Regions from separate parts of the Paenibacillus sp. FSL E2-0190 genome, predicted to be linked through region 3. Evidence: predicted binding sites of a transcription regulator. Region 3 holds the regulator's gene; each other region holds the start of a gene.

Region 1 (6,579 bases), 1.5 Mb from region 3:
TATCATTTCGATTCTGATGCCCCTAATTCTGACTAGTATCGAGCGGATTGAAAATATCAGTACCGCTATGGAGCTGCGCGGCTTTGGCACTGAGACCAAACGAACTTGGTATAGCCGTCGCCCGTTCACGAGAGACGATTATTTTGCATTGGCTTTGTTTGCGCTGATTGGAATTTTCTCGACGGTGATCACTTTTTACGACGGTTCGCGGTTTTATAATATTTTCGATTGAAGTATAATAGTACAGTTGTGGAAAACTGGGATTATAATAAACGGCACCTTTTTGTTAAGACTGAAGACGTTTCTCCAGTTTTGACCATATAGGCAGGTAGCATAATGGCAGTGCTAGAAGTGAGCAGACTACGTTGAAAATGGTCTGGGCGTGGGCGATTTGTGAAGCAGGGCCTCCACCAATCCATGCAGCACTTGCTTGTAGCAGCCCGATCATGGGCAAGAATAATAGTGCACCACCTACATTAAGCGCAACATGGGACCAAGCGACGAAGACGCCGGATGGCGTGCCGCCGATGGAAGCGATGACCGCTGTAACACAGGTGCCTACGTTGGCGCCCAGCACAATGGCTATACCTAGCTCAGGCGGCATGGCACCCGAGGCGGCAATGCTCATAGCCATAGCTATGACAGCAGCGCTGCTATGGAGCATGGCTGTTAGGCACGCTCCAGCGGCGAGCCCCCATAAGGCACTAGTAGCGGCATGGTTTAGGAACCAGAGGAATAAGCCACTTTCCTGAAGTATTCCGCCGATAGACTGCATGACAGCGATGCCCCATAGGACGAGGGCGAAGCCTGATACAGCCAGACTGATAAATTGCAGCGGCGGGGATATTTTGTGGCAGAGCTCTGCCACTCGTGATGTAGGCGGCAGTTCGCCTGCAATAACTGCCGCTGCCCACAGACTGAGCGAGGCTGCCAGCAAGGGCGTGGCCATGGTATTGATCTGAAGTCCGATCAATTCTGTAGTTAATGTGGTGCCGATGTTGCTGCCCAGGATAATGCCAAGTGTGCGGGCATAGGTAAGCAGGCCGGCATTGACCATGCCGATAGTCAACACCGTTACAGCAGTACTGCTCTGGAGTAAGGCGGACAAAAGGCTGCTGGCAATCATTCCTTTAATAGGTGTTGAGGTAGCTCTATTTAGGCTTGTAGTTAATAGAGGGCCTGCTAGCTTGGACAACGCCGTTTCCATCAGCTTCATGCCGGCTAGAAAGATAACAAGACCATATATGATAGGGAACAGCAAATCACTGAACATAGGGCATACTCCTTTGGACGAGGGTTGTACACCAATATATGAATGTATTGCATGGGACATGTATAAAAACATTTTTAGAAAAACAGGGAGTTGAAGTCATTGCCATCGGTTATTTTAGAACGCAATCGCAAAAAAAGACTGGAACAGGGCCATCCGTGGGTCTATGCAGGTGAAGTCGCATCGGTAGAAGGAAATCCGGAAGCGGGGGGATTAGTAGATGTCCTTAATCATCAGGGCCGATTTTTGGCCGTAGGATATTACAATCCAGCGTCACAAATTCGGGTAAGAATTGTATCGCAGGGACCCCTTGCGATCATGGATACAGCCTTTTTTGCAGAACGTTTTGCGAATTGTCTGCAACACAGAAACCGGTTCCTTCCGGGTGCGGATGCTTATCGCTTGGTTTATGGTGAAGCGGACTTTTTGCCGGGGCTTATTGTAGATCGATTCGGAGATATTTTGGTTGTGCAGCTGCTTACCCTCGGAATGGACAAGCGGCGTGCAGAAATCGTCGAAGCATTGGTGCAGGTTATGGCACCGCGCGGAATCTATGAGCGCAGTGATGTTAGTGTGCGCGAGCTTGAAGGTATGGAGCAGACAACGGGGGTGCTGTACGGGGAATGTCCAAGGCATGTAACCGTGAGCGAGAATGGCCTGAAGCTGGTCGTTGATATTGAAGAGGGCCAGAAGACAGGTTACTTCTTTGACCAACGTGAGAATAGAGCTTCCATTGCTCCGCTCATGAAAGGCTGGGGAGGACGAAGCGGCATTACGCTACAGGAAATTGAAACTGAGGATGGTTCGCTACAGACCTTACCAGTTAATAAGAGCGGCAAACATGTAACGTTCCCTTATTGGGACGGTGCGACAGTGCTGGAATGCTTCTCGCATACGGGCAGCTTCACGCTGCATGCCTGCAAGTATGGCGCGAAAAAAGTAACCTGCCTTGACGTTTCAGCACACGCCATTGAGAGTGCCAAAGTGAATGTGGAGCTGAACGGCTTTAGCGATCGTGTTGAATTCGTAGTGGATGATGCTTTTGCATATCTACGGAATCAGGTTAAAGGACTAGAGGAACGTTCTGAACGGGCGACAGTTGCCAGTGGAACAGAGACGGCAGCAGCTGCTGCAAATCCTAAATCCGGAGGCAAAACAGCCAAAACCGACACATCCAAGCCGATGACGGCAGGTGGAGGAAGAACTTGGGATGTAGTCATCCTGGACCCTCCGGCGTTTGCCAAAACCAAAAGTGCAGTAGCTGGCGCTTGCCGTGGTTACAAGGATATCAATCTGCACGGGATGAAGCTGGTGAACGAAGGCGGCTATTTGGTTACCGCAAGCTGTTCTTACCATATGCAGCCAGATCTGTTCCTCGAAACGATTGCCGATGCGGCTAAAGATGCTGGCAAGGTGCTGAGACTTGTGGAATGGCGGGCCGCAGGCAAAGACCACCCACAAATACTTGGCGTTAACGAAGGACACTATCTGAAGTTTGCGATTTTTGAAGTGCGGAGTAAAAAATAAGCCTGAAGGTCAAAAAGGTTTACAGTGCCAAGTAACAAGTAGGATAAACGGGCTGGACGTAGGGTGGCCGTGAGTCGACTGTAAGGCAAGGAGTTGCCAACGGACTCAGATGACTCTATTTAGCGTAAACAGCCCATTATTGAATTCTTACGGACCCTAAAGGCGCTATTGCCCCAATAACACCCGTAATGCAGCACATTTTCGAAGAATAGCGTCAGTGGGGTCCGAAAAGTTGCCATAACAGCACTGAATCCACGAATAACGGCTCCTGGGTCCGTAAGTAATTAATGAAACAAGCCGAGCCGAAATGTTGAGTGTTAAATTCGGAATACTAAATAGTAAACAACGAATGATGCTTATTGAATTATGATATGCGGAATGCGGATTACAAAACGATCGGCGTAGAGTGCTAATGTTGAGTATTGAATATTGAACGCTGAACGCTGAACGCTGAACGCTGAACGCTGAACGCCAACAGTCTAACATTGACCCTACGCTCCGACATTGGCAGCTCCTATCTAACGTTGCACAACTGGCATTAAAAACAAACTAAACACTCTAAAAAGCAAGCCGCCAAAATCCGGAGGTTTGCTTTTTTTATTTGTACTCATAGCTGTTTATCCTTTGCAAAACATTAGAAAATACTAGCAAACACATGTTCCGATTAGTGTGGTTATGATATACTGAGGGGACGAGGAATCACTGAACTTTTTTAATTGGAGTGTAATCAATAGGTGGATATTTCACCCTGTATTCTATATATTTTCTCCGCTACGGAAGGAGTCTATCATTTATGCCGGTAACCTTTTTACTAGGCCGCTCGGGCAGTGGCAAGACAACAAAAATATGGGAATCTATCTCTTCTTCCTTAGAAAAGGAACCGCTTGGTGCGCCGATTATTATTCTTGTGCCAGAGCAAGGTTCTTTTGGAGCAGAACGGGGGCTTCTGACCGTAGGGAATGTGAAGGGAAGCCTTCGGGCGCAGACACTGAGTTTTTCGCGGCTTGCCTATCGTGTGAAGCAGGAAACTGGTGGCAGTGCAAGTCTGCCAATCAGTGAAGAAGGTAAGAAAATGTTAATTTACAAAATCATCAGTCGCCGCAAAGAGGAACTGAAATTATTCGGTGCCTCAGCAGACAGACCGGGTTTTGTGGAACGTCTGAACCAACTGCACACGGAGATGAAACGTTGCTGTTTGGGTTCCACTGATTTAGAGGAACAGCTGTCCGCTATGCGAGGAGCTATTGCAAGAAGTCCTATTCTTGAGGGTAAGCTGGATGATTTGCAGCTGGTATTTAGCGATTTAGAGAAGGAAATGTCCCGTCTTTATATCGATGAAGAGGATCGTTTAGCGGAACTGGCTGAGCATATTCCAGATTCCTCCTACATTCGCGGGGCAGAGATTTGGGTAGATGGGTTCCATGGATTTACTCCGCAGGAATTCGTAGTGCTTCGAGAATTGATGCAGCAAGCTTCGAAGCTGACGGTTTCGCTTACAATTGATCGTCCTTACCCCTATGGAGATCAGTTGAATGAGCTTGAATTGTTTCACCCAACTGCGGTTACTTACATTAAACTGCGTGGAATTGCTGAAGAGCTGGGCATTGATGTATGGGACGAGCTGCTGGAGCCAATGGTTCTTCCACGTTTTGAAGAAAGTCCAGTACTTGCTCACCTTGAACGGGGATATGATCGCCGGAAGGCTTGGATAGATGCGGATGAACTGGCAAGAGAGGCTATATCCATAGGCGCCGCAGTTTCGCACAGAGCAGAGGTTGAGGGAGCCCTGCGCGAAATGACTAGACTGGCGCGGGATGAAGGTGCAAAATATGGCGAAATGGCCGTATTGATGCGCAATATTGGCGATTACGAGCAGCTGGTTCAGCCGTTGTTCCAAGATTATGGAGTGCCATTTTTTCTGGACCAGAAGGTGAATGAGCTGCATCATCCGCTAGTGGAGTTTATACGTTCCGCATTGGATGTAGTGCGTCGTCGCTGGCGTTATGAGGATGTATTCCGTTGCGTAAAGACGGAGCTTCTGCTTCCGCTAGACGGTAGTATTACGCGTGATGATATGGATGCTTTAGAAAACTATGTGCTGGCTTGTGGGATTCAGGGGTACCGCTGGACAGATGGCCGCTCATGGAAAGGTATTCCTAGCTTGTCGCTGGAAGGCGGCAGACAGATGGATGATGAACTGCTTGCTACTATGGAACGATGCCGTGCTAGTATAACAGGTCCATTATTTGCTTTTGAGAAAAGAATCCAGAAAAGTCGTAGCGGTCTTGAACTTTGTACGGCATTGTACAAGCTGCTTGAAGAGACGGATGTTGCACGAAAGCTGGAGAAACTCAGTGTTAAGTCTATGGAGAAGGGCCAACCCGAGAAGGCTAGGGAACATAGCCAGTTGTGGGGTGCGGTACTTGATCTTCTAGATCAGATAGTAGAAATGATGGGCAATGAAAGACTTGAGTTTGAAGTGTTCACTGGAGTTCTAGAGACAGGTCTTGCTGAACTTAAAATGGGACTAGTTCCGCCCGCACTGGATCAAGTATTGGTCGGCAATATGGATCGGACTCGCCCAACGGGGGTTAAATACGCTTTTTTGCTTGGATTTAATGAAGGTGTTGTGCCTGCGCAGTTTAAGGAAGATGGAATTCTCTCGGAAGGTGAACGCTCCGTACTAGAGAATGCTGGAATGGAGCTTGCTCCCGGCGCTTCTCGTAAACTGCTGGACGAGCGGTTTCTGATCTATAATGCACTAACGACAGGAAGCCGAAAGCTCTGGATTAGCTACGCTACAGCGGATGATGAGGGCAAAGCTCTCCTTCCCTCTGAGGTTATCCGGCATTTGCATAGAATGTTCCCAAGGGTTCAAGAGCACAGCTTGTCAGCACTTCCCCCTTCGGGACTACCTATAGAAGTCGGAAATCCTATCCATCTCGGTTTCATTGGTCAACCAGAACAGAGTCTTCGCGCATTGATTATGCAGCTGCGGCAGTGGCGCCAGGGAACAGAAATTCCGGAGCTATGGTGGGATGTGTATAACTGGTTTACTAAGAACGAAGATCGTAAATTTCAACTGGAACGTTTGCTAAGTTCACTGTTCTATCGTAATAAGGGAATGAAGCTAAAGCGTGGCACAAGCCTCAGATTGTATGGTGGCTCAACACTGCGGGGCAGTGTGTCCCGGATGGAGAAATTTGTTGCGTGCTCATTTTCCCATTTTGCGTCCTACGGACTAAGACTGAAAGAGCGCCAGTTATATAAGCTGCAAGCACCTGATATCGGACAGCTGTTCCATGCTGCGTTAAGTGATATGGCGATAAGACTGAAACAAGAGGGACGGGGCTGGGGCAGCTTATCTCCGGATGAATGTCGGCGTGAGGCCAGTGAGACAGTAGAACGGCTATCTCCGATGTTGCAGGGTGAAATTCTAATGAGCTCCAAACGTTACGGGTACATCTCCCGTAAGCTTAAGAATATTGTTGGACGTGCTTCTGTGATTCTGGGCGAGCACGCCCGCCGGGGCAGCTTTGAGCCAGTAGGGCTGGAGCTGGATTTTGGACCGGATAAGGAGTTGCCGCCTTTAAGAATTACGCTGCCGAATGGCTGTGTGATGGAGGTCGTTGGCCGGATTGACCGTGTAGACATGGCCCGTGGAGAGAACGGTATTCTTCTGCGGGTAATTGATTATAAATCGAGCCAAAAGGATCTCAAGCTGCATGAGGTGTATTATGGCTTGTCGTTGCAAATGCTGACTTATCTGGATGTGCTGCTGA
Region 2 (6,579 bases), 1.4 Mb from region 3:
AGTGACGCTATTCCTTAAAAAGGAGGTCTTATATGATGTTTTTCATGCCAATAAAGGCTATGGGGTCCGCTACACTTTGAAATGGAGTGTTATACCGCGCATAAGATCAACTGTGTCCGATAGCTGCTAAGAACCACGCCAATGTTATCTGTAGTCAGTGGACCTAATGTATAAAAAGGGGCTTCGTTACAAGTTTCAAGTTGCTTATCCATACTCTCTTTAGTCAAGTGCATCGGCGCATGTCCTGGACCCTCTACCATCACCTGTCTACGCAAATGATGTTTACCTATTTAGAGCAGGGAAGATCAAAAAAACACGTTTGCCCAAGCAGCCAAGTGCTGACTGCTGGACAAACGCGTCTTTTTTATAGGGCAACTCCTTCACGGGAGATTCTCCTCGATATGTTTATATGTATAGCTAGGATCATTACCTTTAACAGGAGCCCTGCTGTATTGAAAGATCCTTCCGTTTTCTTTTCGATAAAAGTATCTTGCGTAGGGTTCGTCTGCAAAAATCACCGTGGTACTTACGAGGGGAGCTTTGGCAATCTGGGTGTATACTTTATCAAAATCTTCTTTCTTATAATTTCTCGTCTCTACTAGATAATGAATGACTTCTCTGTTCATATGATTTTGGAAGGAGTGAAGGGCTAAGGATGTTATCCCATAGATTAAAAGGATTAGAACGATGAAGATTAGTTTTGTTTTTTTCTTCATTAATTCCCTCCATATAAATAATTTGTATATAGTATAAGATAATATACTGAGACTGGTATGTCATTCATAGATATATGACGCAGGAGAAGAGAAAATACTGGAGCTGGAGCAGCAAATTAAGATGCTGGAGGACCAGGTAAGTCCAAGGCTGCCGGGGTGGAAATCTTATGGTTTTTAATATGGGGTTTTGTCGGTATATTCATTATTCTAGTTCTTATTGGTGATACAGTTTGTATTTGCATAACAGATTATACAAAAAGGCAGCAAATAACAATAGTAATCCAGGCATAAGCGAACGAAGAATTGCCGGGACATACTATATTTGCTGCCTTTTAACTTATGAAGAATAATGATTCTCTTTTAGTCCTCTTTGGGTTCTTGCAATAAAATGGAGAAGGTCCCCGTTTCGTGATCCACCTCAATCGTCTCAATGCCCACGAAATCCGGGATTTCGGGGTGTACTGCATCTACATTATAATCCGGATGAGTCAGTAATAATTCAATTACTTTAATGGCTTCCATGTCGTTCCCCCTCACGAGAAATTCCACCATAAATGAATATGCAGAGCACTATTGCAACTAAGCTTATTATCTCCGTGATCCGTTGCGAATATGTGTCAGTCGTTCTTCGTTTCTTCCCATCACGGCCAATAATTGCCCTTGGAACACACGTCTTTGGATCTGATCAATCCGCTGTAAGGCCAGCTCGGCAGGAACTTGAAATTCTGCTGCGAGATAGGAGATGGCATCCTCTCGTTGCTCAGGCAATGTCATGCGGGAGATCATGGAGTAAGGCATCGCCGCATACAAGATAAACCGCTCGGATTCATCCTCCTGTGCCCGCGTGAAATGCTCTGGCATCAAGGTCTGATTATCACTGCCATGGCGAAGGAGGTGACACAGTTCATGAAGAAACTCTAGCCGTTGAAGATTGGCTGGAAGGCGGTTGTCGATAAACAGGCTGTACATCCCTGCAGACGCTTCAATGCTCTTGCTTCTCACATCCAAATAATGAACCCAGATATTAAGCCGCTCTGCAATATACGATATTGAAATTTGTGAAGGCTGATGAAGATTTAATCGCTTGTATAAATCCTCCGTCCATTTCTCAAGCACAGTCATTTGATAATATGATTTCATGTTCTCCAACTTATTCACCTCGTTTAAAATCACTAATAAATCACTAATGGGATCGTATGTTCGCATAAATGCGCAAAAGAAAAGCCCGAAGGGCTATGTAGAGTAAAAAAAGTCTAAGGATACACAGGAACATTCGTTCTCATGTATCCTTAGCATAAAGCAATTACACACTAATATCAAGTGTTTTTCCCAAATTAGGAGCAACGCTTTTGCCCAGCATTTCCACCATGGTTTGGCTCTGGGTTTCAGCCTGATTCTTGGCAATATTCATGACCTGTATCCCAACATTTTGAGCTAAGGATGCTTGGCTCATTGCCATTGATAATGCAGCTATATCCATATTGCACCTCCTTTGTGTATATCCTGTTTATCGACTGTCCACCTTCAATTCATTAGGTGATTGGCATTTGTTTGCCAATTCGCCCAAACGGCTTATCTCCTTTTTACATATCTTGTGCTGTAGTCATTAATCATTAGGAGGAATTGAAAATGGGAATGGAACATGGTTGTGGTTGTAACGTAGGTCCGGTAGTAAGTCCAGCATCAGTAGGTCCGGTGTGTAGTCCTTGGACTTCAACAGGAGCAATTCTGGTACTTTTCATCTTGCTGGTTATCATCACTAAAGCTTGCTTATTCTAAGTTAGCTGATGTGCAGTGTAGCCCCATCTGGCGAATGCCAGGTGGGGCTATTCTATTGCCTGGGGCTGGTCAGACAGACCGTTATTTAAACATAAATTCTACCCGGGTTCCGTCTGCATAATCCTCCAGCTGATTGCCAACCCAGCTTCCTGCCCCGCGGTTATCGCTTGGCGTTATGTATTCAATGTCGGCACCAACGCCGCCTTCCTTACACATAGCCATTGGCCATTCATCCCGGTCATATCCCTTTTTAGTGGGGATCCCTTTTAAGGACTCTTTACGGTTCTCTTCAGCCTGCTCTCGGTTAATCGTACATGTGGCGGATTCACCTTTCGCAATGGCATCCTGAATATGTTTGGCGGTCTCAGGATAGCGGTCTGATGGGAAGGTTAGCTGAACAACACTCGAATCGGATGGAGACGAGGGGTCTGTAGGCTCTCCGTTTTGTTCAAACCAGTAACTAGCCAAAGCAAGTAATGCAACAATGATGAGACTGGAGATCCATTTTTTTACTTTCAATTCTGCTCCTCCTTTTTTGGCACTTAAAATAGTATATCTTATATCATAATTCAGTGCGATTTAATATAATTAGGTAAAATAAAGGAGGGCGGAACTGGATATGGAGTACATAATTACCATTGAGGATCAGACGCTTATTACGGCTGCCGAAGATATAATTACCAGGCGTTATGAATGGGGACGGCACCATGTGGGTGCAGCGCTTCGTACTAAAACAGGAGAGATTTTTACAGCGGTACATGTGGAAGCCAGCATGGGGAGGATTACAGTCTGTGCAGAGGCGATGGTGATTGGCAAAGCGATATCCGAAGGTTATAAGGAATTTGATACGATTGTTGCGGTAAGGCATTCTGACCCAGACAGCGAGGAAAAAGAGATTAAAGTAGTCTCTCCCTGCGGCATGTGCCGAGAGTTAATTGCGGATTATGGAATAGACTGCAAGATAATTGTATCGGAGGATGACCGATTAGCTAAATATGAAATCACTGAACTATTGCCTTTAAGGTACACGAGATAAGAATAAAAGTAATGAGGAGCCGCGGAGCTCCTTTTTTTGTTGAGCCGTGAATTTATTCAGCAGTTCCTTATATCGTCCCAACTTATTTTACAACTTCATGTCCATTCGCTGAGTTCATGTCATTATTGTCCCCATACTATAACTTAAAAAGATTTAAAAGGATGGTGAGAATAGATGGAGCAGCGGATTATTCGTCAGATGGTTGATTCAGCATCAAGGTTCGTGGGCGATGTGCAATGGCAGATGGCTTTTCGCAGATTACAAATGGCTCCGGCGGATTCGGGGCTGTCGTCCTCGGCTCAGCTATTGCTGAATACCCTCTATTACTTGCAGGGAAAGGGTGTGATAAGCGGCCAACATGATTATTTGGAAAGTGCAGACGAGCTCATGGAGAAGCTTAAAAATACCAGCGGGCAATATGCTGCGCTGCATGGCTACGAGCTGGGCGCAATCAATAATCAGTCACAGGCTCTAATTGACAATCAACGGAATTGGGTCGTCAGCAGTGCGATACGCTGGTCTAGGGCCGGCGGGATCGTAACGATGTGTTATCACGCTGCATTACCGGGGACAGCGCCAACTTGGGGGAATGTAAATACGAGCCTAAGCAATGCTGATTTTGATAAATATATAACCCCAGGTACCACCCAGTATAATGCTCTGTTAGCTGATCTGGATAAGATAGCCTTGTCGCTGAAAAAGCTTAATGACGCAGGGGTTCCTGTACTTTGGCGGCCGTATCATGAAATGAATGGTGGATGGTTTTGGTGGGGGCAAAAGAGCAATTACGCTGCATTGTGGAGCCTTATGTTCGATCGTTTTACCAATTATCATAAGCTGCATAATTTATTGTGGGTTTGGAGTCCAAATGCAAAAAATCAGTGGTGTGATGAGCCGGCAGAGTACTATCCGGGCAGTGATAAGGTAGATGTGCTGGCGCTCGACATTTATGACGCGGATTTCAAGATTAGTCATTATGATAATTTATGGGATCTGGGTCGTGGCAAGCTGATTGCGATTGGTGAGAATGGAGAGCTTCCGTCTGCTGAACTGTTGTCCAAAACACAGCCCAAATGGTCTTATCAGCTGACCTGGGGGAAACTCCTCTATGAGAAGAATACCGATGCTGTGATAAAAGCTTTTATGAACGATAAAATGGTATTCACACGAGAGGAGTATGCTGCTGAGGCCGCCGCTTTCGCTGCTATCGGGGATAGTGTGCTGGAGAGTGGACTATGTGGCCAATATTACAATAACATGACGCTCAGCGGCACGCCTGCACTGTTGCGAACGGATGCCAATATTAACTTTTCATGGAGACAAGGTTCGCCTGATCCTGCCATTCGTGTAGATGCATTCTCTGTGCGGTGGAGTGGGAAGCTGACGGCTGCTTTTAGCGAGGTGTATACCATTTATTCCTACTCTGATGATGGGATACGGGTATGGATTGATGGCGGGCTAGTCATTGATAGTTGGGTGAATCAGAGCGGCCAGGAACGAAAAGGGAGCATAAACCTGATTGCAGGTAAGCCGTATGAAATAAAGGTGGAGTATTATGAGAATGCGGGCGACGCCCGGGTTGTTTTGCAGTGGGAGAGTCCGAGCCAGATCAAGGGGGTTATCCCAGCGGGGGCATTTTATCTTCCTTAAAAAAGAGTACTTCAAGTGTGCAAGCGCAAGCAAAAAGCCCCGGTTTTCCGGGGCCTTTTTACGTATGAACGTCTTAAATTTGCTCGCGGTAGCTAATGTTGTTGGCGATCTTCTCGTCACGAACGGCTTTGCGCAGAACATCTTTGACGGTTTGGGCATCATGGATTTTTCGGAAAAGAAGCTGAGGCGCTGAGGCATCATCAGAAAATACAGTTAATGATCCAATGCCAAGCATCCGGTCCATGATAGACTGTTTTACGGATAAATCGCGTACGCGCAGCAATTCGATTTCTTCAACATTTTTACCGATAAGTCCGGTCTTTACCATAATACGCTGACTTGTAATGGTATATGAAGTTGTGTTAAGTCCTACGATTCCTTTGAGTCGATCCGAGATGCCGGCAGGTTTGCCTTTCCAGAGCACGACTTCTTGGATGACATGATTATCTACTGCGGGTCGATGAGCGGTTACTGGAGCAGTGCCGTCAAGGCTGGTTCCACATTCTCCACAAAATTTAGCGCCCTGCTTGTATTCCGCTCCACAGGTGGTGCAATAAGGCATAAATACTCTCCTTTCCTGATCACAATTAAAATAATTATAACATAACAGTCATTTTACATATATTTCATTTGCGCTTTACACAAACCGACATTATCCTGTTAAGTGGAGGGATAAATAATGAAAAAAGCTTTACTAATAGGAATGCTGATGATGACTGTCATCCTTAGCGCCTGCAGCAATAATTCAACTTCATCGGCACCTGCCACGGAGGAAGAAGTGCAGGAGACCGTGCAAAACTTCTACAATGAAATGTCTAAACTTGAAGAGTCAGGAAAAACTTCTTTAGCGGAGTTCAACGAAGCCATTGCGGGTTATTCAGCAGGAGAACTCACGGACAAGCAGTTGGAGAAGAAAATTAAGCAATTCCAGAGTACCGCAACTGATTTATCGAATCAAGCCGAGAAAGTAAAAATTTCCTCCAGCTTGCCTGAAGACATTCGTAAGTTGCTCGAAGAGTCTAAAGTTGCCTTTGAAAGTGCTTATTCTTTAAAAGAAGAGGCCTCTCAAGGTGCTGATTCCGCAAACGTTACGGCTGAGCAATTTAATGAATTGAATCAGAACGCTGATGTAGCGATGTTATTCGGTATTTCCAAGCTTAACGAGGCAAGAGAAGCAACAGGACTTATAGACTCCGAAGGTCAGGCTACCTCAGAGTCTGGGGACGTTGTTCAAGAATAAATCAAATCAGGCGCTGCGCAGTTTATCTGTCAGCGTCTTTTTGCTGCGAATTTTAGCTTGAATAGATATACATTATTATACATCTTCTAGATAAAATAGAGCCTCCGAAAAAGGTATCTTTTTCCTGATTATTGATTAATATGCGAAGATGCGGATAT
Region 3 (6,579 bases):
TGTGAAGTGACATTATATTGTCCTTCCTTTTCAAGGGTCCCTTCTGCTTGATAGACTCCTTTACCAATTAGCTTTCCCTTAAGCTCTATTTTCTGTCCCTCATCATTTTTATTCACAATTTCGAACAGAACCTCTTTTGCATCATCTACTGCCTCGTTATCTTGGGTCACCACAGCTTCAAAGGTTACCTTTTGATTTACAACAACTTCTTCAGGACTCCATTGTAGTTCGACTTTGATAGGTTCCATAGACATGTTCATATTCATGTTATGTATTTCTGAATGCTTGGTTCCATTTGAAGAACATCCACCTAGTACTAGAAGTGTTGCACCTAATAATACAGCGACTAATTTCTTCGATCTCATCATTTGGAGCCCTCCCAATCATTATCGAATAATAAAAATCTACCAATTCATGTTATACATCTCCATCTATTATACACATTATTATTGGTTTTTCAGTATTTTGCATCAATTCCGCATTAGTCTTGTGACTTAAATCATTTACTTGAAAATCTAATGAAATCCTTATGTTAGTATGTATGTACAGAAAAGCAGCGAGTTTCTTAGGATCTCAGAAACTCGCTGCTTTTATAAAGTCTTTATGTTGGAGCTAATAGCTCTATATATCTTACAAGGATTGAACTAGTGGAAGAAGTTCCTCAAGGTGATTGATTTCATGATCCGGATGAATATCAAGACTAGGTGCTCTACCTTTTCTATTAATCCAGACCGTGGTCAACCCTGCTGCCAGCCCCCCACGGATATCCGTTGTTAGCTTATCGCCGACCATAACCGCTTGCTCAGGCGTTACATCAAGAAGCTCTAAAGCATGCAGGAAAATTTCCTTATCCGGTTTGCCTTTACCAAAGCTTCCGGAAATCACAATATGATCAAAGAAAGGAATTAACTCGGGCACACCATCTAGTTTCTCTTGTTGCAGTGCAGGACAGCCGTTCGTAAGTAGCAAAAGCTTCACTTGACCCCGTAACTGCTCCAGTACATGCATTGTTTCTTCATAGATGTATGGACGTTTTCTGCGCTCTGCTGCGAATTTAGTTGCCAAGGTCTCAGCTAGTGCTTCGTCTTCCACCCCTAACGCTGCAAGTCCGCGACGCCAAGACTCTTTACGATATACCGGTGCAAGCTGCTCCAATTGACGGAATTCTGGCTGTTCACCTGCCGTAAAGTTAGCCCAGAGTGCTTCATATGGATTAATTCCGATCATCTTTGTAAATGGGAACGTCTCATAAGATTCATACAAGCTACTTGCTTCCTTACGAACTGCTACTTCTAGTTCTTGTGGATCAATCGTATCCCCGGCGGCTTCACAAGCAGAACGAAATGCTTCTTCGACGCTCCGATCATCCCACAGCAATGTATCATCAAGGTCAAATAGTACAGCAGAAATTGGCATTACAGGTCTCCCTCTCCCTTTAACTGGTCTAGTTCTATTCGTGAACTACTTCAATGTTGTGAGCTTTAGCAAATGCTTCTAATCGTGTACTCATCGCATTAGTATCATAGCGATTCATAAGTTTTGTGAAAATCCATTTCGTACGTTTCCCTTTGTGCTTAATGACTACAGCTCCACGCGAAAGGGTGATTTTCTCAATATCTGCAGCTGGAAGTCCGCGTTCGCGATTGAATTTAATAGTGGACAGTCTTGCTTTTTCCACCTTTAAGTACGGACGACGGAAGAACAATAGCGCTGCCAGCAAATAGTACAGTACTACTCCCAGCCAATTAGCCAGCATGCCATTACCTTTGGCCTGATCAATAGAACCAACTACCCAAAACATAGTGCCAAGTATCACTAACACTACCGGAAATGCAATGTTGCGACCTTTAAAGACTTCGGCATTCTGGGTAGGAGATTTAGAGGCATAAATCGTATCCTTGCCTTGTTTCTTTCTTTGCTTGTTGATTTGCTGTGTGTTGCGTTGAACCATTCTTTCCCAAGAACGGGCCATGTGCGTTCCCCCTAGTCATCCTGAAATATCTATGAAAAGGAACAGCGAGCTAATGTTTAAGCCCTTTGTTACCTTGTTCATGCTCATCGTTATCTACTATTTCAATAGTATTTAATTGTGCTCGGAAGTTATTGCGGATATTCCCCAGGTAAATTTCACGAAGCTTGGCGCGTTCCGCCACTTCCTCTTGATTAAGGCCTACGCTCTTCTGTTTGCGTGCCAATTCGTTAATTCGCGCGACCAACTCATCAATATTCAATACTTTCCCTCCCCCTATAAATTAATTCTAACTCTGCCATGAGAAAAAGAGCTTGTCAAGATCTACTCCCTGCAAGCTCTACTGGTCATTCTATTATGTTCTCAGAAAATTAATAAATAGGTAAAGTAAGTATGTCTCCAGCGTTAATTTGACTACTCTTAATCCCACTTGAACGTTTAATTCCTTCTATATAAACAACTGTCTTCATATCAGCTGGTTTATTCTTAAGAGCAATACTCCATAGTGTATCTCCACGTTCAACCACAATCCGCTTCTCTTCCTTCATTATAGTCGTCGATCCTGCAAATACATTTCCCACTACTGTTAGGCCAGATAATACTAGCACGAAAATCAATATTAACTTAATAAAGAAATCTTGAGGGAACAACGAAATCATCCCTCCAAGCAAACGTTCCGTTATCTCTTTCACCTTAGCGGAATTACGTGCAACGTCATTATGTCCTATAGATTCAACCACTGGGGCCTTATCGTAGATGCTGCGGTATGTACTGTATTTTAGCATAATCATCATCCTCCAAACACTTGTTCTTACTTTCGAATTTATAATAACACGAACATGTGTTTTGTTCAATACTATTTCAGAACAATTGTTCTCTTTTTTTCGAGAGACTCAAGCGGTTCATTTTATTATCATTTGTCTACCATTTTTTAACTCTAGCAGATTTATATTTATAATAGTTAGAACTTATGTTTGTGCGAACGGTAGTTCTATGTTATAATTTTCCCAAACATTACTATATGGGGTTGATTCCAATGTCAAAGATTTCAAGTCGCCAGCTGGCGATCCTGGAATTTATACGAAGCGAAGTCCGCAGCAAGGGTTATCCACCTTCCGTCCGGGAAATTGGAGAAGCTGTTGGCCTTGCTTCCAGCTCCACAGTTCACGGTCATTTGGACCGGCTTGAGAAGAAGGGACTTATTCGTCGAGATCCAACGAAGCCACGTGCAATAGAATTACTAGGCCAAGAGGATTCAGAGAATGTTCACCAATTCGCGCAGACCATCTCACGGATTCCTGTCGTAGGTAAAGTTACCGCCGGGGTACCTATCACTGCTACAGAGAATATCGAAGACTACTTCCCACTTCCTACTCACTATGTAGGTGACAACAAAGTATTTATGCTGTCTGTCATGGGTGATAGTATGGTGGACGCAGGCATTATGAATGGTGACTATGTGATTGTTCGCCAACAACAAACAGCGGACAACGGAGATATCGTTGTAGCCATGACCGAAGAAGATGAAGCAACCGTTAAGACCTTTTACAAGGAACGTGATCATATACGGCTTCAGCCGGAGAATCCAGCTTATGAGCCGCTTCGCCTTAATCGCGTAACTATTCTCGGAAGAGTCATCGGATTGTTTCGAGATATCCACTAAGTATGCACTTCTAACATAAAAGGCTGTTCCGCATATGCGGAACAGCCTTTTTTCTACGTTTTTTTGCTTTTCCAACCACTTACGAACATTTGTTCCCAATGGCTAAAATGGCCATTTTCTATGAATAACCCTTTAGGCGTTCTGCTCATATCCTAATTAGAAAGGAGTGTTGCGTATAATGCCCAACTACCGAATTATTGTAGATCTGACCCAACGAATGTTATATCTTCTGGACAATGATATTGTGATTAGAGGTTTCCCTGTCGGCATCGGTAAGATGTTAACCCAATCCCCAGTGGGTGAATTCACTATTATTAACAAACAACCCGACCCAGGGGGTCCCTTCGGTGTTTTTTGGATGGGACTGTCTAAACCACACTACGGAATTCATGGAAACAATGACCCTTCCTCCATTGGGAAAGAGGTGTCCCACGGCTGCATCCGGATGTACAACGAGGATGTGTTAGCACTCGCTGCTATTGTCCTTATAGGCACACGAGTAACGATAAGAAATTAAATTCGAATGGAGGCTCGGCAACCCCCAAATCACATTAAAAAATGGGGGGCATTACATAAGTAAGTATTTTTTCATTAGCATACTAGGAGTTTGGTGATTATATGTCGAATATTGTTAACAGGATTGCAAATTGAAAAGGATGTGTTTAGTTTGAATAATTCAAAAATTAGAACCCTCGTCGATTTTAAAGTCGATGCACTGGGTAAGCTGTCCGGTTTACTTTTAAATGATGAACAAGCTAGTGGAAAAAAAGTGAATTTGCTCACCTCTTTTGGCAGCATTCAGGGAATCGTCTCTCCAACCGTCTCCAACAAAGAGGATGTATTTGATTTAAAATCTTTGATGGATGATGTAATTGTAGACGAATACATATCTTATTTGGGAGCAGAACACCCTGATAAAAATTTCAGCTATAACTTTGTTGTCCTCAATGACGTTACTGTAAGACCTTATGCTAGTTATGGGACTCCGATCGAATACAAACAGCTGATTGTTTATACCGATCATATCACTGCCTTCAATTTTCTATAGGTTTACATAATCACCTTAAAAAGCACTCTTGCAGCAACCCCCAATTTTGCATCATTTGCAGAATCGGAAGGTTTCTCTGGGTGCTTTTTTTGGGTTAATCGTGAAGCCGATCCTATAATTCCACGAATTTCCCTTTTAAAAGATACTAGTGGAGATCATTCAGGCATATCTTTCAATAAGCAACAATTTGAGTCTAATGAGATAACTAGGAGGTGTGATTATATGCTGATTATCCTGATGTACTTATTTGCTATTTTAGGAGTTGTTTTAATTCTAAGTGCCGCCATTATAAAATTGAAAACGCTATCTGCTTCATCTGAAATTTCTAAGCTAGTTAATGCGACCTCATCTTTTAACATCAGCTTCACCAAAACATTCATTCCCCCCAATCAATCTCACTTGATCGCACTTAACGAGCCTAATAAAAAATTAGCAATTGGCACCAAAAATCCGAAGAGTAACAAAAAAGCAGTAGCAAAGCTATACTCATTTGATAATGTAATGGGATCCGAGATTGTGGTTAACGCACTTACCCTTTCAAAAGTATCCAAAAGACATCAAAACAGCAAAACTACTGCAACAAGTGCAGATATTAATGTCCTTAAGGACACCGATGAAGAAGCTAATGTGATAGAAGAGCTTACGCTTAAAATATATATGAACAGCAAAGAAACGCCTGTGTATTGTATCTCCTTCTTGCCGGGTTTATTGCCTATTCAACAATCCGACAACCAGTACAAGGAAGCTTACTCCCAAGTACAACAATTGCATGCACTGTTCAGGTCAATCGTATCTGAATAATTAAGTTGTTTTTTGCGCAATAAGATGTGTGAATTATTTTTCGCAAAAGCCTTTGATGTAGACACCATATCGCCATACCCCCATTTGTTTTCGACATAGAAAAATCTAAAATTGCACACTAAACCCATCAAACTGGTGAATGCCCGTACCATGTTCCACTACCTTTTGCTCACGTAACTCACGAACTGCCTTTTCGACCTCTTGTAAAATAGATGGATCTAAACCCAGTGTATTATGAGAACCGAATACTTGGGTAACTCCTGGAATTTCCGTAATCTTTTCTAAGGATGCCACTAAATCAACCGGACTAGTCGAAGGGTAAAAGGCATAGATTGGCGTAACGTCATACAATAAATCACCTGTAAACAGATATCCGTTGGCATGATCAAAAAGGCTGATATGACCTGGCGAATGACCTGGTGTGTGGTAAATTTCTATTTTGCGCCCGCCTATGTCGAGCACATCCCCTTCTTGTAAAAGAGCTGTTGGTTTCCCTTGAAAAGGTATGTAGGTGTTAGGATCAAAGGTTTCAGGAACAGGAAGGCTGATGTCCCGGCTCATATCTTTACGAATCTGGGCAAGGGACAAGCCTTTTATTCCGTTAATCAGCCAATCCGCATCCTCTTTATGTACATAGATTGTCTCGAATTGCCCATGACTGCCAATATGATCTGCATGCACATGCGTAGTTATGACAGCGATAGGTAAATCCGTTAACTGATCCGTTATTCTTTTTATATTATCAATACCTAATCCCGTATCAATTAACGCGGCTTGTTTTTGCCCCAAGAGTAAAAAACAATGCACCTTTTCCCAATGTCCATATTCACTGATTGCATAGGTGGTCGGATCAATTTCCGTTACTGTAAACCAACGATCTTTAATCAATTACGCTCCCCCATTCCATTTTTCCCTTACATGCTCTTCTCCCTTACAATAATCCGCCTGTTCATCCGCTTGATAGATTTCTTGATAGGGCAAAATGTTGATTTTGCCTGAGTCTGGATATTCGCAAATATCTATTCCCTGATTCGTTCGGAGATCCAGATACCTGCATGGTGCATCGGAATGATTATAAAGCTGGTGCGCCCCTTCCGG

The links. Region 3 encodes LexA, which represses DNA repair genes until DNA is damaged. Its sites were predicted from a motif close to CGAACATATGTTCG; they were not measured.
Region 1: the regulator LexA is predicted to act here: its motif matches at 3,446-3,459, upstream of addB (helicase-exonuclease AddAB subunit AddB).
Region 2: the regulator LexA is predicted to act here: its motif matches at 1,906-1,919, upstream of NST25_RS23265 (ImmA/IrrE family metallo-endopeptidase).

What each region holds. Positions count from the first base shown of each region.
Region 1 is NZ_CP150306.1:5,404,519-5,411,097, reverse strand. Features, by position in the region: gene NST25_RS23830 (energy-coupling factor transporter transmembrane component T) at 1-232, shown strand, start outside; gene NST25_RS23825 (Na/Pi symporter) at 287-1,273, opposite strand; gene NST25_RS23820 (class I SAM-dependent rRNA methyltransferase) at 1,373-2,797, shown strand; gene addB (helicase-exonuclease AddAB subunit AddB) at 3,591-6,579, shown strand, end outside.
Region 2 is NZ_CP150306.1:5,276,270-5,282,848, reverse strand. Features, by position in the region: partial or broken gene NST25_RS23280 (phosphomethylpyrimidine synthase ThiC) at 147-266, opposite strand; gene NST25_RS23275 (DUF3139 domain-containing protein) at 381-716, opposite strand; gene NST25_RS23270 (hypothetical protein) at 1,077-1,238, opposite strand; gene NST25_RS23265 (ImmA/IrrE family metallo-endopeptidase) at 1,305-1,856, opposite strand; gene NST25_RS23260 (YjfB family protein) at 2,020-2,196, opposite strand; gene NST25_RS23255 (hypothetical protein) at 2,346-2,495, shown strand; gene NST25_RS23250 (NucA/NucB deoxyribonuclease domain-containing protein) at 2,577-3,014, opposite strand; gene NST25_RS23245 (cytidine deaminase) at 3,115-3,531, shown strand; gene NST25_RS23240 (glycosyl hydrolase) at 3,706-5,181, shown strand; gene NST25_RS23235 (PH domain-containing protein) at 5,255-5,743, opposite strand; gene NST25_RS23230 (hypothetical protein) at 5,861-6,421, shown strand.
Region 3 is NZ_CP150306.1:3,873,413-3,879,991, forward strand. Features, by position in the region: gene NST25_RS16890 (FixH family protein) at 1-368, opposite strand, end outside; gene NST25_RS16895 (HAD family hydrolase) at 631-1,416, opposite strand; gene NST25_RS16900 (hypothetical protein) at 1,451-1,972, opposite strand; gene NST25_RS16905 (DUF896 domain-containing protein) at 2,022-2,231, opposite strand; gene NST25_RS16910 (LysM peptidoglycan-binding domain-containing protein) at 2,341-2,754, opposite strand; gene lexA (transcriptional repressor LexA) at 3,006-3,632, shown strand; gene NST25_RS16920 (L,D-transpeptidase) at 3,811-4,149, shown strand; gene NST25_RS16925 (hypothetical protein) at 4,300-4,680, shown strand; gene NST25_RS16930 (hypothetical protein) at 4,903-5,481, shown strand; gene NST25_RS16935 (MBL fold metallo-hydrolase) at 5,587-6,369, opposite strand; gene NST25_RS16940 (cupin domain-containing protein) at 6,370-6,579, opposite strand, start outside.